Regions from separate parts of the Pseudomonas sp. 18-147 genome, predicted to be linked through region 1. Evidence: riboswitches for the same ligand, from Rfam matches in the RefSeq annotation. Region 1 holds a riboswitch; the other holds the start of a gene.
The links. Region 1 has a riboswitch for cobalamin ahead of ACM0M4_RS11240 (CbtB domain-containing protein). Riboswitches for the same ligand answer to the same signal wherever they lie in the genome.
Positions count from the first base shown of each region.

Region 2: linked by a shared signal. The riboswitch ahead of btuB (TonB-dependent vitamin B12 receptor) and the one ahead of ACM0M4_RS11240 (CbtB domain-containing protein) in region 1 are both predicted to bind cobalamin.

Region 1 is NZ_CP182296.1:2,319,709-2,334,726, reverse strand. It holds gene cobN (cobaltochelatase subunit CobN) at 1-2,619, opposite strand, end outside; gene cobW (cobalamin biosynthesis protein CobW) at 2,695-3,747, opposite strand; cobalamin riboswitch at 3,869-4,059, opposite strand; cobalamin riboswitch at 4,118-4,267, shown strand; gene ACM0M4_RS11240 (CbtB domain-containing protein) at 4,370-4,552, shown strand; gene ACM0M4_RS11235 (CbtA family protein) at 4,570-5,271, shown strand; gene ACM0M4_RS11230 (cobalamin biosynthesis protein) at 5,344-5,772, shown strand; gene cobM (precorrin-4 C(11)-methyltransferase) at 5,769-6,521, shown strand; gene ACM0M4_RS11220 (alpha/beta fold hydrolase) at 6,650-7,597, shown strand; gene fabV (enoyl-ACP reductase FabV) at 7,670-8,866, opposite strand; gene ACM0M4_RS11210 (electron transfer flavoprotein subunit alpha/FixB family protein) at 9,051-9,980, opposite strand; gene ACM0M4_RS11205 (electron transfer flavoprotein subunit beta/FixA family protein) at 9,980-10,729, opposite strand; gene ACM0M4_RS11200 (electron transfer flavoprotein-ubiquinone oxidoreductase) at 11,050-12,705, shown strand; gene ACM0M4_RS11195 (DUF1285 domain-containing protein) at 12,754-13,323, opposite strand; gene ACM0M4_RS11190 (DUF4823 domain-containing protein) at 13,316-13,948, opposite strand; gene ACM0M4_RS11185 (radical SAM protein) at 14,013-14,909, opposite strand.
Region 2 is NZ_CP182296.1:4,246,806-4,261,823, reverse strand. It holds gene ACM0M4_RS20140 (FUSC family protein) at 1-1,990, shown strand, start outside; cobalamin riboswitch at 2,038-2,245, shown strand; gene btuB (TonB-dependent vitamin B12 receptor) at 2,342-4,180, shown strand; gene cobO (cob(I)yrinic acid a,c-diamide adenosyltransferase) at 4,244-4,855, shown strand; gene ACM0M4_RS20125 (cobyrinate a,c-diamide synthase) at 4,887-6,194, shown strand; gene bluB (5,6-dimethylbenzimidazole synthase) at 6,196-6,852, shown strand; gene cbiB (adenosylcobinamide-phosphate synthase CbiB) at 6,849-7,787, shown strand; gene cobD (threonine-phosphate decarboxylase CobD) at 7,780-8,775, shown strand; gene ACM0M4_RS20105 (cobyric acid synthase) at 8,768-10,240, shown strand; gene cobU (bifunctional adenosylcobinamide kinase/adenosylcobinamide-phosphate guanylyltransferase) at 10,233-10,754, shown strand; gene cobT (nicotinate-nucleotide--dimethylbenzimidazole phosphoribosyltransferase) at 10,751-11,806, shown strand; gene cobC (alpha-ribazole phosphatase family protein) at 11,803-12,387, shown strand; gene ACM0M4_RS20085 (adenosylcobinamide-GDP ribazoletransferase) at 12,390-13,127, shown strand; gene ACM0M4_RS20080 (MFS transporter) at 13,090-14,595, opposite strand; gene ACM0M4_RS20075 (TetR/AcrR family transcriptional regulator) at 14,714-15,018, shown strand, end outside.

The DNA of each region.
Region 1 (15,018 bases):
GCCGATGCGCCAGGCGGTCGGGGTCGGCAGGTTGCGCACGTCCACTGAGAAGAAGTTGCGTCCGGTGGGCAGCACGTCGAGTCGCCCGCGACTCGGCGCGCCGCTCGGACCGGCCGGTACGAAGCGCCCTTCGAGGGCTGCCAGCAGCCCGTCGATCTCGGCCCCGCCACAGGCGTCCAGGGTCGGTGCCACCTGTTCGCACAAGCCGCGCAACACCTCGCCGCTGGCACGCCAGGTGGCAGGCGGCGATTCGCCGCCCAGGCAGCGTTCTATCCAGTGCAACGCCAGCAATTCCAGGCGTTCGCGGGTATCCCCGAGAGTACGCCAGGGCTCCCCGCCCCGCTCTTCCAGGCAGGCAGGCCGCGCGCCCTGCCAGGCCTCGCCCATGTCGCAGGCCAGCGGATCGAAGCCCAGGCCAAGGTCGTCCGCCAGGCTCTTCAGCAACCCGGCGTTGGCGCCCTTGCCATCGCCGCGCGGAACCCGCAGCAGCGCCAGCAGGGTATCCAGGCGCAATCGCCCGCTCGGCGACTCGCCGAACACATGCAGGCCGTCGCGGATCTGCGACTCCTTCAGGTCGCAGAGATAGGCGTCCAGCTGCGGCAGCCAGCTGTCCGGATCGTCGCTGAGCTGCAAGCCGATCTCGCGGTCGAGACGGTTGTCGCGCAGGAGGACGAGAATCTCGCCGCGCAACTGTTCGGCGCGGCGCGGGTCGAGCAGCGAGGCATCGTAGAACTCGTCGGCCAGGCGCTCCAGGTCGCGCAGCGGGCCGTAGCTCTCGGCGCGGGTCAGCGGCGGCATCAGGTGGTCGATGATCACCGCCTGGGTGCGGCGCTTGGCCTGGGCGCCCTCCCCCGGATCGTTGACGATGAACGGATAGATGTTCGGCAGCGGACCGAGCAACGCGTCCGGCCAGCATTCGGCGGACAGGCCGACTCCCTTGCCCGGCAGCCATTCCAGGTTACCGTGCTTGCCGACGTGCAGCAGGGCATCGGCGCGGTAGGCGTGGCGCAGCCAGAAGTAGAACGCCAGGTAGCCGTGCGGCGGCACCAGGTCGGGATCGTGGTAGACCGCCGCCGGATCGAGCTGATAGCCGCGCGCCGGCTGGATGCCGACGAAGGTCAGGCCATAGCGCAGGCCGGCGACCATCATCCGTCCGTCGCGGAACATCGGGTCCTGTTGCGGCTCGCCCCAGCGCGCCAGCACCGCCTGGCGATTGCGCTCCGGCAGGCGTGCGAAGCAGGCCAGGTAGTCGTCCAGCGCCAGGCTCTGGGCGCAGGGCCGTAGGTCGAGATGCTCCAGGTCGTTGCTGACGCCGCCGAGCAACTGGCGGATCAGCTCGGTTCCGCTGGCGGGCAGTCCGTCGACCGGATAGCCCTGCTGGCGCAGGGCACGAAGGATGTTCAGCGCCGCCGCCGGGGTGTCCAGGCCGACGCCATTGCCGATCCGGCCATCGCGGGTCGGGTAGTTGGCCAGCACCAGCGCCACCCGTTTTTCCGCGTTTGGCTTGCGCGCCAGCTCGGCCCAGCGCCGCGCCAGTTCGGCGACGAAATCCATGCGCTCGTCGTCGGCGAGATAGCAGACCACGTCGCTCTCGCTGCGTTCGCTGCGCCAGGCCAGGCCCTTGAAACTGATCGGCCGGGTGACGATGCGCCCGTCCAGCTCCGGCAGCGCCACGTGCATGGCCAGGTCGCGCGGCCCCAGGCCTTGCGGGTTGTCCAGCCAGAGCGGGCGGTTGTCCAGCGAGCAGATCGCCTGCAATACCGGCACGTCGCGACGGAACGGACGCAACTCGGGCGCCTCCGGATTGGACTGGGCGAAACCGGTGGTATTGACGATCAGCGCGGCGTCGCTGCGCTCCAGCCAGTCTTCCACCTGCGCCAGGCAGGCGCTTTCCTTGAGGCTGGCCAGCGCGATCGGCAACGGGTTGAGCCCCTGCGCCGCGAGGCGTTCGCAGAAGCGTGCGATGAAGGCGGTGTTGGCTGCCTGCAGGTGGGTGCGATAGAACAGCAACGCGACCACCGGACGCCCGGCCTGCCAGTCGGCACGCCAGTGTTCCAGGGTCACCTCGGCATGCCGTGGATGGAACAGTGCCACCCGCGGCAGCGCCTGCGGTTCGCGCCAGGCGTAGTCGCGGCCGAGGCACTGGCTGGCCAGGCAGCGGTAGAACTGCCCGGCGTTCTCCAGGCCGCCCTGGCGCAAGTATTGCCAGAAGCGCTCGGCCTGCTCCGCCGGCAGGTTGCCAAGGGCGCTCAGCTCCGGGTCGGGGCGGTCGTCGCCGGGCACCGGGATCAGCAGCGCGCCGCGCTCGGCCAGCGCCACCAGTTGCTCCACGCCGTAGCGCCAGTAGCCGATGCCGCCGTGCAGCGAAAGCAGGATCACCCGCGCGTGCCGCAGCACTTCCTCGACGTAGAGGTCCACCGAGGCGTGGTTCTGCAACTGCATGGGGTTGGCCAGGCGCAGGCTCGGGTAGTCGTCCGGCAGCGCACGGGCGGCCTCGGCCAGCAATGCGAGGTGCGAATCGCCGCTGCAGAGGATCACCAGCTCGGCGGGAGTCTGGGCCAGGTGGGCGATGCCGTCGTCGGGAACGAAGCCGCCGGGTTGGGTGCGCAACAGGTGCATGGACGTTCTACCGGTAGGACGCAAGAAGCTGGGGCCGGCGAATCGCCATCGCCGGCCCCGGCCGGGGATCACGGATCAGGCAAGCGCTGTGCGCAGCTGGTTGGCAATGGCGGCCTGGTCCAGCTCCTGGCCGATCACCACCAGCCGGGTGCTGCGGACTTCGTCGGCCAGCCACTTGCGGTCGAAATGCCTGTCGAAGCGCTTGCCGACGCCCTGTACCAACAGGCGCATGGGCTTGCCCGAAATGGCGGCGAAACCCTTGATGCGAAGTATGTCGTGACGCTCCACCAGCTCGCCGAGGGCCTCGAGCAGCGCAGCTTCCTCCACCTCGGGGAGATCGACGTGGAAGGAGTCGAACTCGTCGTGGTCGTGGTCCTCGTGGCCTTCGTGGTCGTGGTGGGTCGGCCGGCCGTCGATGTGCAGCTCGGCCTCGGCGTTGAGTCCCAGCAAGACCGGCAGCGGCAGCTCGCCCCGGCTCGCCTCGACGATCTTCACCGCCGCCGGCAGCTCCCCGGCGATCTCCGCGCGGACCCGCGCCAGGGCCTCGGCGTCGAGCTGGTCGGCCTTGTTCAGGATCACCAGGTCGGCACTGGCCAACTGGTCCTCGAACAGTTCGTGCAGCGGCGATTCATGGTCGAGGTTGGGGTCCTGGCGGCGTTGCTGGTCCACCTGCTCGGGATGGGCGGCGAAGGTACCGGCCGCCACCGCCGGACTGTCGACCACGGTGATCACCGCGTCGACCGTGCAGGCGTTGCGGATTTCCGGCCACTGGAAAGCCTGCACCAGCGGCTTGGGCAGGGCCAGGCCGCTGGTCTCGATGAGGATCTGGTCAAGGTCGCCGCGGCGCGCCACCAGCTCGCGCATCACCGGGAAGAACTCTTCCTGCACGGTGCAGCACAGGCAACCGTTGGCCAGCTCGAAAACGCGGCCCTGCGCCTCTTCTTCGCTGCAGCCGATGGAACATTGCTTGAGGATCTCGCCGTCGATGCCGAGTTCGCCGAACTCGTTGACGATCACCGCGATGCGCCGGCCTTCGGCGTTGTCCAGCATGTGCCGGAGCAAGGTGGTCTTGCCGGCGCCGAGGAAGCCGGTGACGATGGTGACGGGGAGTTTCGCCAGGGTTTTCATGGGCAGCCCTTGTTCAGCTCGGCGGGCATGCGGACGAGTGGCGCGGACGCAGGGGCCGCGCAACGGATTCGCCACCGGATCACCCCGCCCGGTTGTATGGAAGTCTTGTCCCCGGGCATCGCGCCACGGGATCGACGAGGCAGGTCTCCTGGCTCACGGTCTGGCGTCTCCGCCGGTTCCCCGCCTTCCCGCGTCACGCAGTGGCATTGGGGAACGATCGCCGTTCACAGTTGCGGGGGCAGCCGCGGCATCGACCGCGTTCCCTCTTAGCCCCGCCGTCGCCGGCGAGGAACCTCGAACCGGCAAGGCTACGCAGTGCGCGGGCCAGGGTCAATCGGGCCGGTTGACGCCCGGCGGTCCTTCATGCTGTCCTAGGCGGGTTGTCCCAGGTGTCTCGTGCCGGCGCGCACGAGGTGAAACGGGAAGCCGGTGACGCTCTCCGAGCCAGTCCGGCGCTGCCCCCGCAACGGTAAGCGCATCGCGCGCGAGCCCGGAGACCGGCCTGGAACCTTTCGTTTGATTCACCCGCGGTGGGCGGGCGCAAGCGTGAAGCGGGCCGTCCGGGCCTGTTCCTCGTGCGTACTCCTCTGCCACGCCCATGCCAATCCAGAGGGAACGCACCATGTCCAGCAGCACCCTGGCGCACGCCAGCTCCACCACCTCCCTGTCGAAGCGACTGAGCCTGGCCATCGGCGCCGGCCTGCTCGGCGCGCTGCTGGTCTATTTCGCCGGTTTCTCGCACATCGACGCGGTACACAACGCCGCCCACGATACCCGGCACAGCTCCGGCTTCCCCTGCCACTGAGTCGCGAGGGAACCAGAATGATCAAGCGCATCGCCCAGACCGCCGGCTTCGCCGGCCTGCTCGCCGCCCTGCTGCTGACCCTGCTGCAGATTCTCTGGGTCACCCCGCTGATCCTCGAGGCGGAGACCTACGAGAAGAGCGAGCCGGTCGCGGCCCAGCCCCACGAACACGCCCCCGGCGTCGCCGCCCATGTCCACGACGAGGAGGCCTGGGAGCCGGAGGACGGCTGGCAGCGTACCCTCTCCACCACCGGCGGCAACCTGGTGGTGGCGGTCGGCTTCGCCCTGATGCTCGCCGGCCTCTTCACCCTGCGCGCGCCGGGCCAGACCTGGCAGGGCCTGCTCTGGGGCCTGGCCGGCTACGCGGTGTTCTGCCTGGCGCCGTCGCTGGGCCTGCCGCCGGAGCTGCCGGGTACCGCCGCGGCCGACCTGGTGCAACGCCAGTACTGGTGGATCGCCACCGCCGCCGCCACCGCGGTGGGCCTGGCCCTGCTGGTGTTCGGCGGCAACTGGCCGCTGAAGCTGGTCGGCGCCGTCCTGCTGGCGCTGCCGCACCTGTTCGGCGCGCCGCAGCCCGAGGTCCATGCCAGCCTGGCGCCGGAAGCCCTGGCCCAGCGTTTCGTGGTCGCCTCGCTGGTCAGCAATGCGCTGTTCTGGGCCGCCCTCGGCCTGGCCGCTGCCTGGCTGTTCCGGCGCAACCGGGGCGGCGTCGACGCCTGACCGCCTGCCACCCGCGACCCTTGCCGGTCGCGGGTCCATAGTGCCTCTCCTTCCATTTCCTCCGGTGCGCGCATGCCCCTGCCCATCCCCAGCCTGCTGATCGCCGGCATCGGCTGCCGCCGAGGCTGTAGCGCCGAGCATCTGCGCGCGCTGCTGGAGCGAACGCTGGGCGAACACGGGCGCAGCCTGGCCGAGCTGGACGCCCTCGCCAGCATCGACGGCAAACGCGACGAACCCGGCCTGCGGCAACTGGCCGCGCTGCTCGAACGCCCCGTGCATTTCCTCGCACCCGCCGTCCTGCACGACTACGAGCCGCGCCTGCTCAGCCCCTCCGCCGTCGCGCTGCGCGAAACCGGCTGCTCCAGCGTCGCCGAGGCCGCCGCCCTGGCCCTGGCCGAACGCCTGGGTGGCGGTCGCGCCGATCTGCTCGGCGCGAAACGCAGCGACGATCGGGCGAGCATAGCCCTGGCACGTCTTCTCACCGAACGAGAACTCCCATGACCGTCTATTTCATCGGCGCCGGTCCCGGCGACCCCGACCTGATCACCGTCAAGGGGCAGCGCCTGATCCGCCAGTGCCCGGTGATCCTCTACGCCGGCTCGCTGGTTCCGCAAGCGCTGCTCGAGGGGCACCAGGCCGGCCAGGTGGTGAACACCGCCGAGCTGGACCTCGAACAGATCGTCGAGCTACTCGCGCAAGCCCATCGCCGCGGCCTCGACGTAGCCCGCGTGCATTCCGGCGATCCCTCCCTGTACGGCGCCATCGGCGAGCAGATCCGCCACCTGCGCGAACTCGGCATCCCCTATGAGATCGTCCCCGGGGTCACCGCCACCGCCGCCTGCGCCGCCCTGCTCGGCTGCGAGCTGACCCTGCCCGAAGTGTCCCAGACGCTGATCCTGACCCGCTACGCCGCACGCACGAAGATGCCGGAAGGCGAGAGCCTGGGTGACCTGGCGCGGCACCGGGCGACCCTGGCGATCCACCTGGGCGTCGCCCACCTGGCGAAGATCGTCGAGGAACTGCTGCCGCACTACGGCGCCGACTGCCCGGTCGCGGTGATCCACCGGGCCAGTTGGCCCGACCAGGAACAGGTTCGCGGCACCCTCGGCGACATCCTGCCCAAGGTCGCCGCCAGGAATTTCCGCCGCACCGCGCTGATCCTGGTCGGCGAGGTGCTGGCCGCCGAAGGCTTCGCCGACTCTTCGCTGTACCGCGCCGAGCATCGACATCTCTATCGACCCGGCGAATGAACCGCCGTCCTTAGGTTCGGCGCCGACCACCGGCAGCACGCCTAGACTCGTCACAAGGCTTGCGACAGCGGGCCGGCACGGCTAGCGTTCAGCGCTGGCCCCTTTTTTCCTGAAGCCTTCGGACACCCATGAAACGATTCCTCCTCGGTCTGGTTCTGCTGCTGGCGGTCGCCGCCGGCGTCCTCTACTTCGTCCCGGCTACCCTCCTCACCAGCGTACGCACCGTCGAGCGCGGTCTCGCCGGTCTCAGCGAGCACAGCGTGCAGGTCGACAACCTGGAGATCGCCTACCTGGAAGGTGGCTCGGAGAAGAACCCGACCCTGTTGCTGATCCACGGCTTCGGCGCCGACAAGGACAACTGGCTGCGCTTCGCCCGGCCGCTGACCGAGCGCTACCATGTGGTCGCCCTCGACCTGCCCGGCTTCGGCGACAGCAGCAAGCCGCAACAGGCCAGCTACGACGTCGGCACCCAGGCCGAGCGAGTCGCCAATTTCGCCGCCGCCATCGGCGTGCGCCGCCTGCACCTGGCCGGCAACTCCATGGGCGGGCACATCGCCGCGCTCTACGCGGCGCGCCATCCGGAACAGGTGCTATCGCTGGCGCTGATCGACAACGCCGGGGTGATGCCGGCGCGCAAGAGCGAACTGTTCGAGGACCTGGAGCGCGGCGAGAATCCCCTGGTGGTGCGCCAGCCGGAAGACTTCCAGAAGCTGCTCGACTTCGTGTTCGTCCAGCAACCGCCGCTGCCGGCGCCGCTCAAGCGCTACCTCGGCGAACGCGCGGTAGCCGCGTCGGCGTTCAACGCGCAGATATTCGAACAACTGCGCCAGCGCTACATCCCGCTGGAGCCGGAACTGCCGAAGATCGAGGCACCGACCCTGCTGCTCTGGGGCGACCGCGACCGCGTGCTGGACGTCTCCAGCATCGAGGTGATGCGTCCGCTGCTGAAGCGGCCCAGCGTGGTGATCATGGAAAACTGCGGACACGTGCCGATGGTCGAACGCCCGGAGGAAACCGCGCAGCACTACCAGGCCTTCCTCGACGGCGTACGGAACGCCCAGGTGGCCGGTCGCTGAAAACGCGAACCGGCGCCTGGGCGCCGGTGCGGGGGAGCGGGAGCCGTCGCGAGGACGGCTCGGATACAGGCCTCAGGCCTGGATCAGGTTGGCGATCTGCACGTCCGGGTTGACGTCCTGCTCGTAGTCGACCCCAGCGACCTCGAAACCGAACAGGTTGAGGAACTCGCTCTTGTAGCCGGCGAAGTCGGTCAACTCGTAAAGGTTCTCGTTGGTTACCTTGTCCCACAGCTCCTCGACACGGGACTGCACTTCCGGCTGCAGTTCCTTGTAGTCGGCACGCAGGCGGCCTTCCTCGTCGAGGCGCGGCTCGGCGCCGTACAGGCTCTCCCGGTACAGGCCGTCGACCTGCTCGATGCAACCTTCGTGGGTACCCTGCTCCTTCATCACCTTGAACAGCAGCGACAGGTACAGCGGCATCATCGGGATCGCCGAGCTGGCCTGGGTCACCACCGCCTTGAGCACCGACACGCGCGCGTCGCCGCCCAGCGGGGCGAGCTTGTCGCGGATACCGAGGACCTTCTGGTCGAGATCCTTCTTGGCTGCGCCGATGGAACCGTTCCAGTAGATGTCGTGGGTGATCTTCTCGCCCAGGTAGGTGAACGCGGTGGTCTTCGCGCCGTCGGCCAGCACGTCGGCCTCCAGCAGCGCGTCGATCCACATCTGCCAGTCCTCGCCGCCCATCACCGCAACGGTATCGGCGACCTCCTGGTCGCTGGCCGCCTCCAGGACCACGTCCTTGATCACTTCCTTGTCGGTGTCCAGGCCACGGAAGCTGACCGACTTGCCGATCGGCTTGAGGGTCGAGGAGAACACTTCGCCGCTCTTCGGATGGGTACGGCGCGGCGCGGCCAGGCTGTAGACCACCAGGTCGACCTTGCCGAGATCGCGCTTGATGGTCTCGATGGTCAGCCGCTTCACCTCGTCGGAGAAAGCGTCGCCATTGATGCTGCGGGCATACAGGCCTTTCTCGTGGGCGAACTTCTCGAAGGCCGCCGAGTTGTACCAGCCGGCGGTGCCCGGCTTGCTCTCGCTGCCCGGACGCTCGAAGAACACCCCGAGGGTATCGGCGCCGGAACCGAACGCGGCGGTGATGCGGGCAGCCAGGCCATAGCCGGTGGAGGAACCGATGACCAGGACCTTCTTCGGTCCGTTGACGACGGGGCCCTTGGCCTCGACGTAGTCGATCTGTTGCTTGACGTTGGCCTCGCAGCCTGCCGGATGGGTAGTGACGCAGATGAAGCCACGCACGCGCGGTTTGATGATCATGAAAACCTCGGTTGCTAGATGCCGGAAAAGCACATTCAGGAGCTAGAGACGTCGCGCATTGTAAATGAGACACCTCCGCTTGGGCGGACCGAAGGCAGGAATCGTGACCAAAGGGTCACGCGTCGCAGCCCGGACATAAAAAAACCCGCTCCGGGGAGCGGGTCTTGTCGGCTTGGAATCGGGCTCAGACGGCCTTTTCCAGCTCCGGTACGGCGTCGAACAGGTCGGCGACCAGGCCGTAGTCGGCGACCTGGAAGATCGGCGCCTCTTCGTCCTTGTTGATCGCGACGATCACCTTCGAGTCCTTCATGCCCGCCAGGTGCTGGATGGCACCGGAGATACCTACCGCGATGTACAGCTGCGGGGCGACGATCTTGCCGGTCTGGCCGACCTGCATGTCGTTCGGCACGAAACCGGCGTCGACCGCGGCGCGGGAAGCGCCGACTGCGGCACCCAGCTTGTCGGCCAGGGCGTAGAGGATCTTGAAGTTGTCGCCGTTCTGCATGCCGCGGCCGCCGGAGACCACGATCTTGGCAGCGGTCAGTTCCGGACGGTCGGACTTGGCCAGCTCTTCGCCGACGAAGGCGGACTTGCCGGCATCGGCCGGGCCGGAAACCTGCTCGACGGCAGCCGAACCGCCTTCGGCGGCGACGGCGTCGAAGCCGGTGGTACGCACGGTGATCACCTTGACCGCAGCCGAGGACTGCACGGTAGCGATGGCATTACCGGCGTAGATCGGACGCTTGAAGGTGTCGGGGCTGACCACTTCGACGATCTCGGAGATCTGGTCGACGTCCAGCAGCGCGGCGACGCGCGGCAGGAAGTTCTTGCCGTTGGTGGTAGCCGGGGCCAGCACGTGGCTGTAGTTCTTGCCCAGCTCGGCGATCAGCGGTGCGACGTTTTCCGGCAGTTGATGGGCGTAGGCGGCGTTGTCGGCGACCAGCACCTTGGAGACGCCCTCGACCTTGGCGGCGGCTTCGGCCACGGCGGCAACGTTCTGTCCGGCGACCAGCACGTGGATGTCGCCGCCAATGGCCTTGGCAGCGGCAACGGTGTTCAGGGTGGCAGCCGCCAGGGCCGCGTTGTTGTGCTCAGCGATAACCAGGATAGCCATTAGATTACCTTCGCCTCGTTCTTCAGTTTCTCTACCAGTTCAGCCACGGACTTGACCTTGATGCCAGCGGAGCGTGCAGCCGGCGCCTCGACCTTCAGGGTCTTCACGGTGGAAGCGGTGGAAACGCCCAGGGCGTCCGGGGTCACCACGTCCAGCGGCTTCTTCTTGGCTTTCATGATGTTCGGCAGCGACGCGTAGCGCGGCTCGTTCAGGCGCAGGTCGGTGGTGACGATGGCCGGCAGGTTCAGCGCGACGGTCTGCAGACCGCCATCGATCTCGCGGGTCACGTTGACCTTGTCGCCAGCGACCTCGACCTTGGAGGCGAAGGTGCCCTGGGCGTAGCCGGTCAGCGCGGCGAGCATCTGGCCGGTCTGGTTGTTGTCGCTGTCGATGGCCTGCTTGCCGAGGATCACCAGCTGCGGCTGCTCCTTGTCGACCACGGCCTTGAGCAGCTTGGCCACGGCCAGGGAGTTCAGCTCGTCGTTGCTCTCCACCAGGATCGCACGGTCAGCGCCCAGCGCCAGCGCGGTGCGCAGTTGCTCCTGGGCGGCGGTCGGGCCGACGGAGACAGCGACGATCTCGGTAGCCACGCCCTTCTCTTTTAGGCGCACGGCTTCTTCCACGGCGATTTCGCAGAAGGGGTTCATGGACATCTTGACGTTGGCGAGGTCGACGCCGGAGTTGTCCGCCTTGACGCGGACCTTGACGTTGTAGTCGACCACTCGTTTGACTGCTACAAGAACCTTCATGGATTCCTCGTTATTCTCCGGTGAATAAGGATGTCGCCAGACAGGCCTGGCCGGTGATGCTCGCCGGCCGGAAACCGACACTCTGCTAGACAGCGACCGCAAAACCGCCCGTATCTTGACCGGATCACCCTTTTCGGTCAATACGGCAAAAGGGTGGTTTCCCCCCCTCGAATGCCGATTCTATCAGGCTTCCAAAGAATTCAAACAAACGTTTGTATTGGACCTGCCCATGCAGCTATATATAATGCGCCCGCTCTGATCAGGGAAAGATCTCAGCCACCAATAAACAGATACCGTGAGCCTTGAGTAGGAGATCGATAGTGGAACGCGAATACATGGAATTCGACGTCGTCATCGTCGGCGCCGGCCCCGCCGGTCTGTCCGCCGCATGCCGACTGAAGCAGAAGGCCGCCGAAGCCGGTCAAGAGATCAGCGTCTGCGTGGTCGAGAAGGGTTCCGAAGTGGGCGCCCACATCCTCTCCGGCGCGGTGTTCGAGCCGCGCGCGCTGAACGAGCTGTTCCCCGACTGGAAGGAACTCGGCGCGCCGCTCAATACCCCGGTGACCGGCGACGACATCTACGTCCTGAAGAGCGCCGAGAGCGCTACCAAGGTGCCCAACTTCTTCGTGCCCAAGACCATGCACAACGAGGGCAACTATATCATCTCCCTGGGCAACCTCTGCCGCTGGCTGGCCCAGCAGGCCGAAGGACTGGGCGTGGAGATCTATCCGGGCTTCGCCGCCCAGGAAGCGCTGATCGACGAGAACGGCGTGGTCCGCGGCATCGTCACCGGCGACCTCGGCGTCGACCGCGAAGGCAACCCGAAAGAAGGCTACTACACCCCCGGCATGGAGCTGCGGGCCAAGTACACCCTGTTCGCCGAAGGCTGCCGCGGGCACATCGGCAAGCAACTGATCAAGAAATACAACCTGGACAGCGAGGCCGATGCCCAGCACTACGGTATCGGCATCAAGGAAATCTGGGACATCGACCCGTCCAAGCACAAGCCCGGCCTGGTGGTCCATACCGCCGGCTGGCCGCTGAACGACGAAAATACCGGCGGCTCGTTCCTCTACCACCTGGAGAACAACCAGGTGTTCGTCGGCCTGATCATCGACCTGTCCTACAGCAACCCGCACCTGTCGCCGTTCGACGAGTTCCAGCGCTACAAGCACCACCCGGTGGTCAAGCAGTACCTGGAAGGCGGCAAGCGCGTGGCCTACGGCGCCCGGGCCATCTGCAAGGGCGGCCTGAATTCGCTGCCGAAGATGGTCTTCCCCGGCGGCGCGCTGATAGGTTGCGACCTCGGCACCCTGAACTTCGCCAAGATCAAGGGCAGCCACACCGCGATGAAGTCCGGCATGCTCGCCGCCGACGCGATCGCCGAGGCCCTGGCCGCCGGCCGCGAAGGCGGCGACGAGCTGTCCAGCTACGTCGATGCGTTCAAGGCCAGCTGGTTGTACGACGAACTGTTCCGCAGCCGCAACTTCGGCGCGGCCATCCACAAGTTCGGCGCTATCGGCGGCGGCGCGTTCAACTTCATCGACCAGAACATCTTCGGCGGCAAGATCCCCGTCACCCTGCATGACGACAAGCCGGACTACGCCTGCCTGAAAAAGGCCAGCGAAGCGCCGAAGATCGACTACCCGAAGCCGGACGGCAAGCTCAGCTTCGACAAGCTGTCCTCGGTGTTCCTCTCCAATACCAACCACGAGGAAGACCAGCCGATCCACCTCAAGCTGGCCGATGCGAGCATTCCGATCGAGAAGAACCTGCCGCTCTACGACGAGCCGGCCCAGCGCTACTGCCCGGCAGGCGTGTACGAAGTGGTGGCCAACGACGACGGCAGCAAGCGCTTCCAGATCAACGCGCAGAACTGCGTGCACTGCAAGACCTGCGACATCAAGGACCCGGCGCAGAACATCACCTGGGTGGCGCCGGAAGGTACCGGCGGGCCGAACTACCCCAACATGTAAGGCAAACGAAAAAGGCTCCCTCGGGAGCCTTTTTTCATGCTGCGCCTGTCAGTCCGGCTGCGGGCCGATGGGAAAGAACTCGCCGTGGCTCCAGACGCCGAGCCATTCGATGCCGTCGATCCGGCGCGGCACCGCCAGCTCGACCAGCTGGTAGAACACGTTGCGATGCACCAGCGCCTCGAGGTTGTCGCGCACCCGCAGGTAGGGCGTGGGTTCCTGGCTGCGGGGGTCGATCTCGACGCGCAGCGGATGCCCGGCGTCCGCCTCGACCTCGTCCTCGACGTTGGTGGCGAAGCGCAGTACCTGCGCCCCGCCCTCGCCCTGCACCTGCAGGGTCACCGCGACGAAGGGCGCATCGTCGACGCGGATACCGACCTTTTCCACCGGAGTCACCAGGAAATAGTCGTCGCCGTCGCGGCGAATGATGCTGGAGAACAGCTTCACCATCGGCTTGCGTCCGATCGGCGTGCCCAGGTAGAACCAGGTGCCGTCGCGGGCGATGCGCATGTCGATGTCGCCGCAGAACGGCGGATTCCACAGGTGCACGGGCGGCAGGCCCTTCTTTTCGCCCCTGGGGATCTGCGCCAGCAGGTCGTTGGCCTTGCCGGTATCACTCATAGCCTGTTCCTCGACTGTTCAGGCCCAGCAATTCCTGGGCGTATTGCTCCAGCGGGGGACGCAGCAGGTCTTCCGGGGTGGCGTCGTAGAACGTCAGGAAACCGCCGCGGCTGCGGATGGTCGCGCTGTCCACCAGGAAACGGGTGCTGGTCTCGATCAGCATGACCTGGATGACACTGCGATCGCGCCCGACCCGGCCGAGTTCCTCTTCGTCTTCCCACTCCTCCCAGTTGCCGATCCTGTTGTCGCCCCGGGCGAAACGGCAGTACAGCAGGTAGTGAGCGCCGGCGGCACGCGCCTCGCGCATCGCGTCGTCCAGACCGAGCGGCGCCTTGGCGCGGCGCACCAGCGGGAAATACTCGACGAAACCTTCGAAGGCCTGCTCGGCCACCACGTTCGGCCGCGCGTACCGGTAGCCCGGCGGCACGAACGGGCCCTGGCCGATGTAGATGAAGGAGTCGGCCTGGATCCGCCGGTTGTTGCTGCGCTGGCTGGCGCTGTGATCGAGCACCCCGGCGTCGCGCAGGTAGTAGTCGGCGCCGTCGGCCAGGTCGCTGGGCTTCATGCAGGCGGACAGGCTGCCCAGGAGGAGCATCGCCAGGGCGATACGGAACAGGTGCAACATCGGTCATCTCCCCTGCCGGCGTCGGAAAACCGGCGAATGACGAGCCGATGCAGCTTCCGCGCCATCACAGGCCACGCTGCCACTCCTGGCGCAGGGCAGCGTGCTGCGGCTGCTCGATGGCCTGGCGGACCTCGGCCAGCAGGCGCGCCTTGTCGGCACCCAGCTCGCCCTTGAGCACCAGATAGTTGGAAGCGTGGTCGCTGCGAAATACCGTGTCTTCGAGCTCCAATCCCTGCAACAGGCGTTCGACCTCGACGAACAGGGCACGCCGATCCAGCGCCTCGAAATCGGCGAAGCCAGCACGGAAACGCTGCTCGCCGGTAGGGAAACTCACCACCAGGGTCGACAGGTACTCCGGCTGGGCGGCGTTCATCAGGCGCGCGGAGTTGTCCGCGTGCTGCGCGCTCAGGGTCATTCCGCCCAGACCGTTGAGGATCATCACCGAACGACTGATCCCCGCCTCGCCAAGCTTTTCCAGCGCATCCAGGGTAGAGGAATAGGTCTCGCCCTTGTTGACCCGTGCCAGCACTTCGTCGTCGCCGGACTCGGCGCCGACATAGGCCATTCGCAGCCCGGCGTCGGCCAGTTCGCGCAACTCGTCGACCGACTTCCTGCGCAGGTTGCGCGGCAGGCAGTAGCTGGATACCCGCTCCACCTCCGGCAAGTGCTCGCGAATCGCCTGCAGCACCGCGAGCAGCCGGCGGGTCGGCAATACCAGGGCGTCACCATCGGCGAGAAACACCCGCTTGACGATCAGGCGCTCGCCGCAGCGGCGGATCTCCTCCAGTACCTCGTTCTCGTCGCGGGCGCGAAATTTCTTTTGCGGCTGGGTATACATCTCGCAAAAGCCGCATTTGTTCCAGGAACAGCCATTGGTCACCGGGAGGATCAGCGAATGCGCCTCGCTCGGGGGCCGGAACACCGGTTCGATGTAGTGGATGGGGAATTCACGGACACTCATCGGAGAACTCCTGAACGAACGTGGAGCCGCCACCGGGACGGTGCCACCGGCGGATTCGCCGGAAATGGGCAGCCGACGTCCCGCCGGCGGATCGATGGGCGACGAGTAT
Region 2 (15,018 bases), 1.9 Mb from region 1:
CCCGCGTCTGCACGAATTGCAGTTCGCCGTGAAGGCCCTGCTGGCCGGCGGGTTGGCCCTGTACCTGGTCTTCGGCCTGGAGCTGGAGCAGCCGCAATGGGCATTGATGACGGTGTTCGTGGTCAGCCAGCCCTATAGCGGCATGGTCCTGGCCAAGGGCATGTTCCGCCTGATCGGCACCTGCGCCGGTGCGCTGGTGTCCATCGGCATGGTCGCACTCTATGGCCAGGCATCGCTGCCCTTCCTCCTGCTGATGGCCCTCTGGCTGGCGTTCTGCACCGCCGGCGCGTCGCTGCTGCACAATCATGCGTCCTACGGTTTCGTCCTGGCCGGCTACACCGCGGCCATCGTCGCCCTGCCGGCCAGCGCCGATCCGGCGACGGTGTTCGACCAGGCGGTGGCCCGCTGCTCGGAGATCGGCCTGGGCATCCTCTGCGCGGCGCTGGTGAATGTGCTGCTCTGGCCGCGGCGCCTGGAACGCCAGTTGGCGAACCAGGGCAAGGCGGCCTGGGAGGCCGGCTTGCAGGCGGCCGCGGCGGAGCTGCGCGGTGCCGACGAACGCGGCGAGCTGCTCGCGGCGCTGGGGCGGATCGCCGCGGCGGACGCCCAGCGCGACCACGCCTGGTTCGAGGGTGCGCTCGGCCGCGCCCGTTCCCAGGCCTTGCGCGTGCTAGGCCTCGACCTGCTCGGCCTGCTGCGCGCGGCGCGCAAGGTGGCTCGCGAGCGGAGGCTGCTCGATCCGGCCAGCGCGCACGCCTTGCAGCCCTGGCTGGAAGAACTCGAGGCACTGTTGCGCGAGGGCCGCCAGGCCGAGTTCGAGGCCTGCCGGCAGCGCTTGCGCCTGGCGCTGGACGCGGCGCACGGACAGTTGCACCTGTGCCTGGTCTGCCTCGAACGCCTGCTCGGCGAGGCGAGGGCGGCCGGGCGCAGCGTCGAGGCGCTGGTCTATGGCGCGCCCACCCGCCAGGCGCCGGGCGCCATCGCCTGGCACCGGGACATCGAGCGCGGCGTGCTGTTCGGCCTGCGCAGCGCCCTGGCGTTCCTCTGCGTGGCCGCGTTCTGGCTGGCCAGCGCCTGGCCGAGCGGGTTGGGCGCGGTGTCGATCACCGGCGTGGTGCTGAGTCTCTTCGCCAGCCGCGACAACCCGGCCCAGGCCGGCCTGAACTTCCTTCGCGGGATCCTCCTGTCGATCCCGCTGGCCGGCTTCGTCGCACTGTTCTACCTGCCCGGCGTGGACGGCTTCCCGCTGCTCTGCCTGGGCCTGGGCGTACCGCTGTTCTTCGCCGCGCTGTGCGTGAACCGGGCGAGCCTGGCCGGGATCGCCTCGCCGTTCTGCATCTTCTTCGTGAAGAACGTCGCGCCGAGCAACAGCATGAGCTACGACCTCGCGCACTTCCTCAACAACGCCCTGTCGACGGTGCTCGGGGTGGCCTTCGCCGTGCTGGTGTTCAACCTGGTCAGCCTGCGGCCGGGCGAACGCCATTACCGGCGCATGCTGCAGGCCACCCTCGGCGACCTGGCGCGGCTCACCCTGCGCTCGCCGGCGCAGGCCGAGGCCTGGTTCGGCGGGCGCACCGCGGATCGCCTGATCCGCCTGGCGCAGCGCTACGACCGTTTGCCGGAGGGGCGCCGCCAGCCCTGGTCGGACGGCCTGATGGGACTCGACTTCGGCGACGAGCTGCTCTACCTGCGGCAGTGCCTGGAGGAGGTCCCGGCGTCCCTGGCGCAGGCCCGCGACCGCTACCTGCGGCGCCTGCGCCTGGCGCTGCTGGGCGATGGCCCGCGGGCTGAGCGTGAACACGCCCTCGACCCGCCGACCGCGCGCCTGCTCAAGGCCCTGGCCGCCAGCCCGCTGGCCGGCAGCGAACGCGGCGAGCTGGCCGGCGCCGCGCTGGTGCAGTTGCAGGCCACCTGGCGGCAGTGGTGCCGCAGCCATGCTCCGGCCGGGACGGCGCTGCGCGCGGACCCGCTCCCCGGAGCCGGGCGCTAGTTCTGCGGTGGCCGCCCACATTGACCGCGCAAGCCCCGAACCACTAAGCTGCGCGCCTTGCGACAGGTGCCCCGCAAGGGGTGAAACAGGGAAGCTGGTGCGTTCCGTCGGAACCAGGCCAGCGCTGCCCCCGCAACGGTAGGCGAATCAGACAGCCGCTCGATGACCACTGTGCTCCGGCATGGGAAGGCGCGGCTGGAAGCGTCCAGCGCTTCGCTCGCGAGCCCGGAGACCGGCCTGACGCACCCACGGCATCGCGGAGGGCGCTGTCGGACGTCTCCTGCCGTCGCTTCGTCCTCCGTCTGCCTCGACCCAGGTCGCGCGGGTGAGAGCGACGGAGCAGCGCAGAGCATGAACAGAGTTTTCCTGACCCCGGCAGCCGTGGCGCTGTGCGGCGCGTCTTCCCTGAGCCTGGCCGAACCGGTCAGCCTTGCCGACCAGGTGGTGACCGCCACCCGTACCGCCCAGACCGCTTCCCAGAGCCTGGCGGCGGTGAGCGTCATCGACCGCGAGGATATCGAGCGCAGCCAGGCGCGCAGCGTGCCGGAGCTGTTGCGCCAGGTACCCGGCGTGTCGCTGGCGAACAACGGCGGTTTCGGCAAGAACACCACGCTGTTCCTGCGCGGCACCGAGTCCGACCATGTGCTGGTGCTGATCGACGGCATCAAGGTCGGCTCGGCCAGCGCTGGCCTCACCGCGTTCCAGGACTTGCCGGTGGAGCTGATCGAGCGCATCGAGGTGGTCCGCGGGCCGCGTTCCAGCCTGTACGGCTCGGAGGCCATCGGCGGGGTGATCCAGATCTTCACCCGGCGCGGCGACGGCCAGGGCGCCAAGCCGTTCTTCTCCGCCGGTTACGGCACCCATCAGACCCTGGAGGGCAGCGCCGGGGTCAGCGGCGGCGCCGGCAACGGCTGGTACAGCCTCGGGGTGAGCAGCTTCGATACGGCGGGGATCAATACCAAGCGCGCCGGTACTGCGGGCTATGAGCCAGACCGAGACGGCTACCGCAACCTGTCCGGCAACCTGCGCGGCGGCTATCGCTTCGACAATGGCCTGGAACTCGACGGCACCCTGGTCAGGGCCAAGTCGCACAACGACTATGACCAGGTCCTCGGCAACTCTGGTTTCAATACCAACGCCGACGGCGAGCAGAACCTGGTCGGCGGCCGTGCCCGCTTCACTCCGCTCGATCCCTGGCTGGTGACCCTCCAGGCAGGGCGCAGCGAGGACAAGGCCGATGCCTATCAGGATGGCCGTTTCTACTCGCGCTTCGATACCCGTCGCGACAGCCTGTCCTGGCAGAACGACCTGACCCTGGCCGAAGGCCATGTGCTGACCCTCGGCTACGACTGGCAGAAGGACGAGATCAGCAGCAGCGAAGCCTTCAGCGTCGACTCGCGGCTGAACAAAGGCTGGTTCGCCCAGTACCTCGGCCGGTACGGTCGCCAGGATTGGCAACTGAGCCTGCGCCGCGACGACAACCAGCAGTTCGGCGTGCACGACACCGGCAGCGCCGCCTGGGGCTACGCGCTGAGCGACGCGCTGCGCTTCACCGTCAGCTACGGGACGGCGTTCAAGGCGCCGACCTTCAACGAACTCTACCTCCCCGACTACGGCAATCCCGACCTGGACGCCGAGACTTCGCGCAGCCTGGAGGTCGGTCTCAGCGGTACGCACGACTGGGGGCACTGGGCGGTGAATGCCTATCGTACGGACATCGACTCGCTGATCACCTATACAACCCGTCAGGGGCTTTATGTGCCGTTCAACATCGACGAAGCGCGCATCCGTGGCGTCGAACTGGTCCTCGGCAGCCAGTGGCTGGGCTGGGACTGGAACGCCAACGCGACCTTCCTCGACCCGCAAAACCGTTCCGGCGGCGTCAACGACGGCAACGAACTGCCGCGCCGGGCGCAGCGGATGTTCAACCTGGAACTGGACCGGCGCTTCGAGCGTCTTTCGCTGGGCGCCAGCGTGCACGCCGAAGGCCGACGCTATGATGACCCGGCCAACGAGGTGCGCCTGGGCGGCTACGCCACCCTCGACCTGCGCAGCGAGTACCGGCTGAACGACGAATGGCGCCTGCAGGGCCGGATCGCCAACCTGTTCGGTGCCGACTACGAAACCGCGTATGGCTACAACCAGCCTGGCCAGGCGGTCTACCTCAGCGTGCGCTACCAGGCCCTGTGAGGCCGGGTATTTCGAATGAACGAGGCGACGGCGCGGCCGCGTCGCCGCAAGGAGTGATCGACGATGAACGAATCCCCCGAGAAGGACCAGCGCCACCGCGAGCGGATGGAGCGCAAGAAGGCCGTGGTCGACGAGAAGATCGCCCAGGCCCGCGACGAACGCGGCGTGCTCCTGGTGCATAGCGGCAACGGCAAGGGCAAGAGCAGCTCGGCCTTCGGCATGGTCGCGCGGGCCCTGGGCCATGGCATGAAGGTCGGTGTCGTGCAGTTCATCAAGGGCGCCGCCAGCACCGGCGAGGAAGCCTTCTTCCGGCGCTTCCCCGAGGAAGTTAGCTATCACGTGATGGGCGAGGGCTTCACCTGGGAGACCCAGGACCGCCAGCGCGACATCGCCAAGGCCGAGGCGGCCTGGAAGGTCGCCGCGCAATTGCTGGCCGACCCGGACGTTGGCCTGGTGGTGCTGGACGAACTGAACATCGCCCTCAAGCACGGCTACCTGGAACTGGACAGGGTCCTCGCCGACATCCAGGCGCGCCCGGCCATGCAGCATGTGGTGGTGACCGGCCGCGGCGCGCAGCCGGGGATGATCGAGGCCGCCGACACGGTGACCGAGATGAGCCTGGTCAAGCACGCGTTCAAGGCCGGGATCAAGGCGCAGAAAGGAGTGGAGTTCTGATGCCGGCGCCATGCGCGGAGACGCTTCGCCCATGACCCAGGCACGCTGTCCGGCCCTGCTGATCGCCGCCCCGGCCTCCGGCCAGGGCAAGACCACCGTCACCGCCGCTCTGGCCCGCCTGCATGCGCGCCAGGGGCGACGGGTGCGGGTGTTCAAGTGCGGACCGGACTTCCTCGACCCGATGATTCTCGCTCGCGCCTCCGGCGCGCCGGTCTACCAGCTCGACCTGTGGATGGTCGGCGAGGCCGAAGCGCGACGCCTGCTGGCGCGGGCCGCCGGCGAGGCCGACCTGATCCTCATCGAAGGGGTGATGGGCCTGTTCGATGGCAACCCCTCGGCGGCAGACCTGGCGCGGCGTTTCGGCGTGCCGGTGCTGGGAGTGATCAACGGCGCGGCGATGGCCCAGACCTTCGGCGCGCTGGCCTACGGCCTGGCGCATTTCCAGCCGGACCTGCCGTTTTCCGGAGTGCTCGGCAACCGCGTCGGCAGCCAGCGCCACAGCGACATCCTGCGCGATTGCCTGCCGCCCGGCATGCGCTGGTTCGGCGGTCTGCCGCGCTCGGCCGAATTCGAATTGCCGAGCCGCCACCTGGGCCTGGTCCAGGCCGAGGAACTGGCCGATCTCGATGTACGCCTGGACGCCGCCGCCGACGCCTTGCTGGCCAGCGCCGAGACCGACCTGCCGGAGCCGGTGACCTTCGAGGTGCCCGCTCCGGCGCCGCTGCAACGCAGCCTGGAAGGCGTGCGCATCGGCGTGGCCCGCGACGCCTCGTTCGCCTTCCTCTACCAGGCCAATCTCGACCTGCTGCGCGAACTCGGCGCCGAGCTGGCGTTCTTCTCGCCGCTGCAGGACCAGGCGTTGCCCGCCGTGGACAGCCTGTACCTGCCGGGCGGCTATCCCGAACTGCACCTGGGGCGCCTGCAGGGCAATCGCGCCATGGCCGAGGCGATCCGAGCCCACCATGCCGCCGGCAAGCCGCTGCTGGCCGAGTGCGGCGGCATGCTCTACCTGCTCGACTGCCTGGAAGACGCCGACGGCGAGCGCGGCGAACTGCTCGGCCTGCTGCCGGGCCGGGCGCGCCTGCAGAAGCGCCTGACCGCCCTGGCCTTGCAGGAGGTCGAGCTGCCGGAAGGGCGGCTGCGCGGGCATACCTTCCATCACTCGACCCTCGACTGCGCCGTCGAGCCTCTGGCCCGTGGCGTCTGCCCGAACGGCCGGAACACGGCGGAGGCGGTGTTCCGTCTTGGCCGGCTGACGGCTTCCTATATCCATTTCTACCTGCCTTCCAACCCGCAGGCCGCCGCTGCGTTGCTGGCGCCCGCGCGAGACGCCGACTGACATGTCCGATTCTTCCCACGCCTTCAGCGCCACGGAGCGCGCCGCCGTCTACCGGGCCATCGCCGAGCGCCGCGACATGCGCCACTTCAGCGGCGGCAGCGTGGCGCCGGAGCTGCTCGCGCGGCTGCTGGAGGCCGCGCACCAGGCGCCCAGCGTCGGCCTGATGCAACCCTGGCGCTTCATCCGTATCACCGAGCCGGCGTTGCGCCGGGCCATCCACGGGCTGGTCGAGGAGGAACGCGGACGTACCGCCGAAGCCCTCGGCGAGCGCTCCGACGAGTTCATGCGGCTCAAGGTCGAGGGCGTGCTGGATTGCGCCGAACTGCTGGTCGCCGCCCTGATGGACGACCGCGAACGCCATGTGTTCGGTCGCCGGACCCTGCCGCAGATGGACCTGGCGTCGCTCGCCTGCGCGATCCAGAACCTCTGGCTGGCCAGTCGCGCCGAGGGCCTGGGGATGGGCTGGGTATCGTTGTTCGATCCGGCCGCGCTGGGCGAGTTGCTCGGCCTGCCGCCCGGCAGCGAGGCGGTGGCGGTGCTCTGCCTGGGCCCGGTGGCGGAGTTCTACCCGGCGCCGATGCTGGCGCTGGAGGGTTGGAGCGAACCGCGTCCGCTGGCCGAGCTGGTCTACCAGAACCGTTGGGGCGAGCGAGCATGAGCGCACTGCTGGGTATCCTCGGCGTGGCGCTGGATGCGCGCTTCGGCGAGCCGCAGGGCTGGCACCCGCTGGTCGCCTTCGGCCGCCTGGCCGATCGCCTGGAGCGCCGTTTCAACCGCTCGCGCCTGGCCGGCGAGGCCGATCCCGGGGTCGGCTGGCGCAGCCACGGGGTGACCGCCTGGGTCCTCGCGGTACTGCCGCTGACCCTGCTGGCCTGGGCGCTCGCTGAACTTCCCTACCTCGGCTGGCTGGTCCAGGCCCTGGCGCTGTACGCCGCGCTCGGCCTGCGCAGCCTCGGCGAGCACGCCGAACCGGTGGCGCTGGCCTTGCGCGCCGGCGACCTGGACGAGGCGCGGCGACGTGTCGGCTACCTGGTCAGCCGCGATACCCGCGAGCTGGACCAGGCCGGGGTCGCCCGCGCGGCCACCGAATCGGTACTGGAGAACGGCAGCGACGCGGTTTACGCCGCGCTGTTCTGGTTCGCCGTGGCCGGCGCGCCGGGGGTGGTGCTGTATCGCCTGAGCAATACCCTGGACGCGATGTGGGGCTACCGCAACGCGCGCTTCGAGCGCTTCGGCTGGGCCGCGGCGAAGATCGACGACATCCTCAACTACCTGCCGGCGCGGCTGGTGGCGCTGACCTACGCGCTGCTCGGCGACACCCGCCAGGCCCTGCGCTGCTGGCGCGAGCAGGCGCCGCAATGGGACAGCCCCAACGCCGGCCCGGTGATGGCCGCCGGCGCCGGTGCGCTGGGGGTTTCCCTGGGCGGCGCGGCGATCTACCACGGCGAGCTGCACCAGCGGCCGCTCCTCGGCAGCGGCCCGCAGCCGCAGGGCCGCGACATCTATCGGGCCCTGGCGCTGGTGCGCCAGGGCGTGCTGCTCTGGCTGCTGGTGCTGGCCGGACTCTGGGCCATGGGGTGGCTGCATGCTTGAACACGGAGGGCGGTTGCGCGAGGCGGCGCGCCGCTACGACATTCCGCTGGCGGACTGGCTGGACCTGTCCACCGGCATCGCGCCCTGGCCGTTTCCGCTGCCGGCGATCCCCGAGCAGGCCTGGACCCGCCTGCCGGAGAGCGACGACGGCCTGGAAGCCGCCGCCTGCCTCTACTACGGCGCCGAACGGGTATTGCCGCTGGCCGGCAGCCAGGCGGCGATCCAGGCCCTGCCAAGGTTGCGGCGGGGCGGGCGGGTCGGCGTCCTGTCGCCGTGCTACGCCGAGCACGCCCACGCCTGGCGCCAGGCCGGGCACCTGGTGCGGGAGATCGGCGAGGCCGAGGTCGAGCCCTATCTCGACAGCCTCGACGTGCTGCTGGTGGTCAACCCGAACAACCCCACCGGGCGGGTCTTCGAGCCCGCCGAGCTGCTGGCCTGGCATGCCCGCCTGCAACGTCGCGGCGGCTGGCTGCTGGTCGACGAGGCGTTCATGGACTGCACCCCGCAGTCGAGCCTGGCGGCCTGCAGCAACCGGCCCGGATTGATCGTGCTGCGCTCGTTCGGCAAGTTCTTCGGCCTGGCCGGCGCGCGGCTCGGCTTCGCCCTCGGCGAACGGCCGCTGTTGCAGGCGCTGGCCGAGCAGCTCGGTCCGTGGACGGTCAATGGCCCGGTGCGCCATGTGGCCCAGAGTGCCTTGCGCGACCGCCAGCAACAGCGCCAGCAGCGCGAGCGCCTGCTGGCCGCCAGCCAGCGCCTGGAGGAACTGCTGCGCCGCCACGGCTGGCCGCCGGCGGGCGGCAGCGCGCTGTTCCAGCGCCTGGTCGATCCACGCTGCGCGGCGTTGCACGACTACCTGGCGCGGCGCGGCATCCTCACCCGCCAGTTCGAGCAGCCGGCCAGCCTGCGCCTCGGCCTGCCCGCCGACGAGGCCGCCTGGGCCCGGCTGGATGCCGCGCTGCTCGGCTTCAAGGAGCCTGCTCATGAGTGATCGCGGACGGACCCTGATGGTCCAGGGCACCACCTCGGACGCCGGCAAGAGCACCCTGGTGACCGCGCTGTGCCGCTGGCTGGCCCGGCGCGGCGTCGCGGTGGTGCCGTTCAAGCCGCAGAACATGGCGCTGAACAGCGCGGTCACCGCCGACGGCGGCGAGATCGGCCGCGCCCAGGCGGTCCAGGCCCAGGCCTGCCGGCTGGCGCCGCACACCGACATGAACCCGGTGCTGCTCAAGCCGAACACCGACATCGGCGCCCAGGTGATCATCCATGGCCGCGCGGTGACCAGCATGGACGCCGCCGCCTACCACGACTACAAGCGCGTGGCGATGGAAGCGGTGCTGGCTTCCCATGGGCGGCTCGCCGCCGCCTACCGGGTGGTGATGGTGGAGGGCGCCGGCTCGCCGGCGGAGATCAACCTGCGCGCCAACGACATCGCCAACATGGGCTTCGCCGAAGCGGTGGATTGCCCGGTGATCCTGGTCGCCGATATCGACCGCGGCGGGGTCTTCGCCCACCTGGTCGGCACCCTGGAACTGCTCTCCGACTCGGAGCGGGAGCGGGTCAAGGGCTTCGTCATCAATCGCTTCCGCGGCGACATCGCCCTGCTGCAACCCGGCCTCGACTGGCTGGAGGCGCGCACCGGCAAGCCGGTGCTCGGCGTGCTGCCCTATGTCAGCGACCTGCACCTGGAGGCGGAGGACGCCATCGACACGCGCCAGGCGGCCAAGGTCGGGCCGCGCCTGAAGGTGGTGGTGCCGGTGCTGCCGAGGATCAGCAACCACACCGATTTCGATCCGCTGCGCCTGCACCCCCAGGTCGAGTTGAGCTTCGTCGGCCCCGGCCAGGCGCTGCCGTCGGCGGACCTGATCGTCCTGCCCGGCTCGAAGAGCGTGCGCGCCGACCTCGCGGCGCTGCGCGAGCGTGGCTGGGACGAGGCGATCCTCCGTCACCTGCGCTACGGCGGTCGCCTGCTGGGGATCTGCGGCGGCCTGCAGATGCTCGGCGAGCGCCTGCACGATCCGCTCGGCCTGGAAGGCGCGGCCGGCAGCAGCGCTGGCCTCGGCCTGCTGGCGTTGGAAACGACCCTTGAGGCGGACAAGCAATTGCGCAACGTACAGGGCCGCCTGAGCCTGGAGGATGCGCCGCTGTCGGGCTACGAGATCCATGCCGGGGTCACCCGTGGCGAGGCCCTGGCGCGGCCGGCGGTGGTGCTCGACGATGGCCGCGCGGATGGTGCCCGCAGCGTCGACGGGAACGTCATGGGCACCTACCTGCACGGCCTGTTCGAATCCACCGCGGCCTGTTCGGCGCTGCTGCGCTGGGCCGGCCTGCGCGAGGTCCAGGCGGTGGACTACCAGGCCTTGCGCGAACGCGACATCGAGCGGCTCGCCGACCTGGTCGAGCGCCACCTGGATACCGGGCGATTGCTCGCCCTCTGCGGAGAACCCCATGCGTGACCTGATCCTTGGCGGCGCCCGTTCCGGCAAGAGCCGCCTGGCCGAGCGCCTGGCCGCCGAGAGCGGGCTGGCGGTGAGCTACATCGCCACCGCCCAGGCCGGCGACGGCGAAATGGGCCGGCGCATCGCCGAGCATCGCGCGCGCCGCCCGGCCCACTGGCGAACCCTGGAGGAGCCTCTGGCGCTGGCGGCGACGCTGCGCAGCGAGGCCGAGGCCGGACGCTGCCTGCTGGTCGACTGCCTGACCCTGTGGCTGACCAACCTGCTGCTCTGCGACGATCCCCAGCGTCTCGACGGCGAGCGCGAGGCGCTGCTGGAATGTCTCGGCGAGCTGCCGGGACGGATCATCCTGGTCAGCAACGAAACCGGGCTCGGCGTGGTGCCGCTGGGCGAACTCAGCCGGCGCTACGTCGACGAGGCCGGCTGGCTGCACCAGGCCATCGCCGAACGCTGCGAACGGGTGACCTTCACCGTCGCCGGCCTGCCCATGCCGTTGAAAGGAGAACCGCTATGAGTCTGCAATGGTGGCGCGACACCTGCCGCGAGGCGGACCCGCAGATGCGCCGGCGCGCGGCCGAACGCCAGGACCGGTTGACCAAGCCGCGCGGCTCGCTGGGCCGCCTGGAGCAAGTGGCGATCGACCTGGCGGCGTTGCAGGGGCACGAACGACCGAGCCTGGAGAGGATCTGGGTGACGGTCTTCGCCGGCGACCACGGGGTAGTCGCCGAGGGCATCTCGGCCTATCCGCAGGCGGTCACCGGCGAGATGCTGCGCAACTTCGTCCGCGGCGGCGCGGCGATCAGCGTGCTGGCGCGCGAACTCGGCGCCGGCCTGGAGGTGGTCGACCTGGGCACCGCGTTCCCCCTGGAAGCCTTGCCCGGCGTGCGTCACCTGCGCCTGGCGGCGGGCACCGCGAACTTCGTCGAGGCCCCGGCGATGGGCGCCGAACCGTGCCTGCTGGCGCTCGAGGCCGGGCGCGAAAGCGTGCGCCGCGCCGAGCAGGCCGGCAGCCAGCTGTTCATCGGCGGCGAGATGGGCATCGGCAATACCACCGCGGCGGCGGCCATGGCCTGCGCGCTGCTGGATGCGCCGGCGAGCGCGCTGGTCGGGCCGGGAACCGGGCTGGACGCCAGCGGCGTGGCGCACAAGGCCGCGGTGATCGAGCGTGCCCTGGCCCTGCACGGCGCCCATCGCGCCGACCCCTTCGAAACCCTCCGCCGTCTCGGTGGCCTGGAGATCGCCGCGCTGGCCGGCGCCTACCTGGCCTGCGCGCAGAAAGGCATGGTCGCCCTGGTCGACGGCTACATCTGCAGCGTCGCGGCGCTCTGCGCGGTGCGCCTGAACCCGGCCTGCCGCGACTGGCTGCTGTTCGCCCACAGCGGTGCCGAGCCGGGCCATCGCCATGTGCTCGAAGCCCTGGCGGCGCAACCGCTGCTCGACCTCGGCCTGCGCCTGGGCGAGGGCAGCGGCGCGGCGCTGGCGGTGCCGCTGCTGCGCCAGGCCTGCGCGCTGCACGCGGGGATGGCGACCTTCGCCGAAGCGGCGGTCTCGGACCGCCCGGCATGAGCCTGCGCCTGGACCTCCTGCGGCATGGCGAAACCGAGTCCGGCGGCGGTTTCCGCGGCAGCCTCGACGACGCCTTGACCGCGCGTGGCTGGGCGCAGATGCGCACGGCGGTGGAAGGCGGACGCTGGGACCTGCTGGTCAGCTCGCCATTGCAACGTTGCCGCGCCTTCGCCGAGGAACTGGCGCAGCGCCAGGGGATCGAGCTGGAACTGGAAAACGATCTGCGCGAACTGCATTTCGGCGCTTGGGAGGGGCGCTCGGCGGCCGCCCTGATGGACGGCCACAGCGAGGCGCTCGGCCGCTTCTGGGCCGATCCCTACGCCTTTACCCCGCCGGGCGGCGAGCCGCTGTCCGAGTTCGAGGCGCGGGTGCTGGCCGCCCAGCGACGCCTGCGCCAGCGTCACGCCGGCCGTCGTGTGCTGCTGGTGACCCATGGCGGCGTCATACGCCTGTTGCTCGCTTGCGCCCGTGGCTTGCCGCGCGAGCGCTTGCTGCAGGTGGACGTCGGTCATGGCGCACTGTTCGGCCTGCGCGCCGGAGAGGGCGACGATCGCTGGCACGAATGCCGGGAAGGGGAATAGCCATGCGCGAAGCCTTGCGCTCACTGCTGGTCGCCTTGCAGTTCCTCACCCGCCTGCCGGTGCGCCTGTCGGCGATGCCGACGCCGGAACAGTTCGGCCGCGCGGTGCTCTGCTATCCACTGGTCGGGGTGCTGATCGGCGTCGTGCTGTACGCCGCGGCTCTGTCGCTCGATGGTACGCCGCCGCTGTTGCAGGCAGCCTTGCTGCTGAGCCTGTGGGTGGCGCTGAGCGGCGCGCTGCACCTGGACGGCCTGGCCGACATGGCGGACGCCTGGGTCGGCGGGCTGGGCGACCGCGAGCGGACCCTGGCGATCATGAAGGACCCGCGCAGCGGCCCGGTGGCGGTGGTGGTCCTGGTACTGGTCCTGTTGTTGAAGTTCTCCTCCCTGGCGGCGCTGCTCGGCCAGGGCGAGGCCGGGTTGTTGCCGCTGGCCCCGTGGCTGGCGCGCAGCAGCCTGCCGCTGCTGTTCCTGACCACGCCATACGCGCGCCCCGGCGGCCTCGGCCAGGCCATCGCCGAGCACCTGCCGGCGCGCAGCCTGCCGTGGGTGCTGGGGGTGAGTTTCGGCCTGGCCCTGGCGTTCGGCCTGGCCGGCCTGCTGGCGTTGCTGGTGACGCTGATGCTCTTCGCCTGGCTGCGCAGCCGTTTCCTCGCGCGCCTCGGCGGCACCACCGGGGACACCGCCGGCGCGCTGGTCGAACTTACCGAGTGTGCGGTGCTGGTGGCGCTGGCTCTGTAGCCGGACGCGGCTGGCGCAGGACCGCCATGGCGCTGAGGAAGAGCAGCGCGGCGGCGGCCAGTAGCACGGCGACGAAGGCCTGGTCGAAAGCCTGCCGGGCAAGCTCGACGAGCCGCGACGCGACCTCCGGCGCCAGGCCCTCGGCGACCAACAGGGCGTCGTCGAGGCTGTCGCGGACCCGCGCCGGCAGCTCGGCCGAGGGCAGCCTCAGCGACATCCCGTAGACGAAACTCATCAGGCTGCCGAGCAGGGTCACGCCGATCACCCCGCCCAATTCGTAGGACACGTCTTCGATGGCGGCCGCCATTCCGGAACTCTGTTCGTCCACGTTGAGCATCACCGCGGTGGAGGCGGCGGTCATCGCGCCGCCGAAGCCGACGCCGAGCAGCACCAGGCTGGCCAGTTGCGCTCCGGTGGCGGACTGGTAGGACAGGGCCAGGCCGAGCAATCCGGCGCTGCCGAACAGCAGGGAGGCGCACATCACCCGGTTCTCGCCCCAGCGCGGCACCAGCCAGCCGGCCAGCGGCCCGACCACCAGCGAGGCCAGCGGGATCGGCAGGACGAACAGGCCGGCCTTCAGCGGCGTCAGGCCCTGCACCAGTTGCAGGTGCTGGCTGAACACCAGTTCCATGCCGACCAGCGCCATGGTCGCCACCAGGGCCACCGCGACGCCGCGGGCGAAGCGCCGGTTGCGGAACAACGTGAAATCGATCATCGGTTCGCGGGCGCGGCGCTGGCGGCGGACGAACAGGTACAGGCAGAGCATGCCGCCGAGCGCGGCGAGGACGGCCAGCCCGAAGTCCGGGGCGCGTGTGCTGAGTTCCTTGATCGCATACACCACCCCGACCAGGCCGAACATCACCTGCAGCGAGCCGAGGGCGTCCCATGGGCGCCGCGATTGGCCGCCGCAGGCCGGGATGGCCGGCAGCGCCAGCAACAAAGCGACGACCACCACCGGGACGTTGATGAGGAACACCGAGCCCCACCAGAAGAACTCCAGCAGCACGCCGCCGACCACCGGCCCCAGCGCCGCGCCGGCAGAGGCGACGGAGGCCCAGATGCCGATGGCCAGGGCGCGTTCGCGTTCGTCCTGGAAGACATGGCGGACGATCGACAGGGTCGCCGGCATCATCAGTGCCGCGCCCACCGCCAACCCGGCGCGGGCGGCGATCAGCGCCGCGGCGCTGGGGGCGAAGGCGGCGCACAGCGAGGCCAGGCCGAACAGCGGCAGGCCGGTGAGGAACAGCCGCTTGTGGCCAAGGCGGTCGCTGAGCAAGCCGGCGCCGGGCAGCAGGCCGGCGACCACCAGCGGATAGGCGTTGACGATCCAGAGTTTCTCCGCGGCCGTCGCGCCGAGGTCGTGGGTCAGGCGCGGCAGGGCCGTGTAGAGCACGGTCATGTCGATGATGATGAGGAACAGGGCGCTGGAGACGATGGCCAGGACCAGCCAGCGGTTCTGCCGGAACATGGGATAACCTCTGTGGCGAACGGTTCATCGCTCGCCGTGGATAACGGGAATTGCGCGCCACGGGCGGGCGCGTGAAAATATAAATACATACGTATGGATTTAAACTCAAGAGGTAGCCATGGGACGCCGACGAACGATCGACCGTGACCAGTTGCTCGATGCCGCCGAGGCGGTGATCGGCCGCGAAGGCGCGGCCGGCCTGACCATCGATGCGGTGGCGAAGGAAATGGGCATTACCAAGGGCGGCGTGCAGTACTGCTTCGGTACCAAGGATGCGCTGATCGACGCGATCTTCGAGCGCTGGGGCAAGGCCTACGACAGCCTGTTCGAAGCGGTGGCAGGGAAGCAGCCGACGCCACTGACGCGGGTTCGCGCACATGCCGAGGCGACCCAGCGTTCGGACGAGCTGTCCAGCAGCAAGGC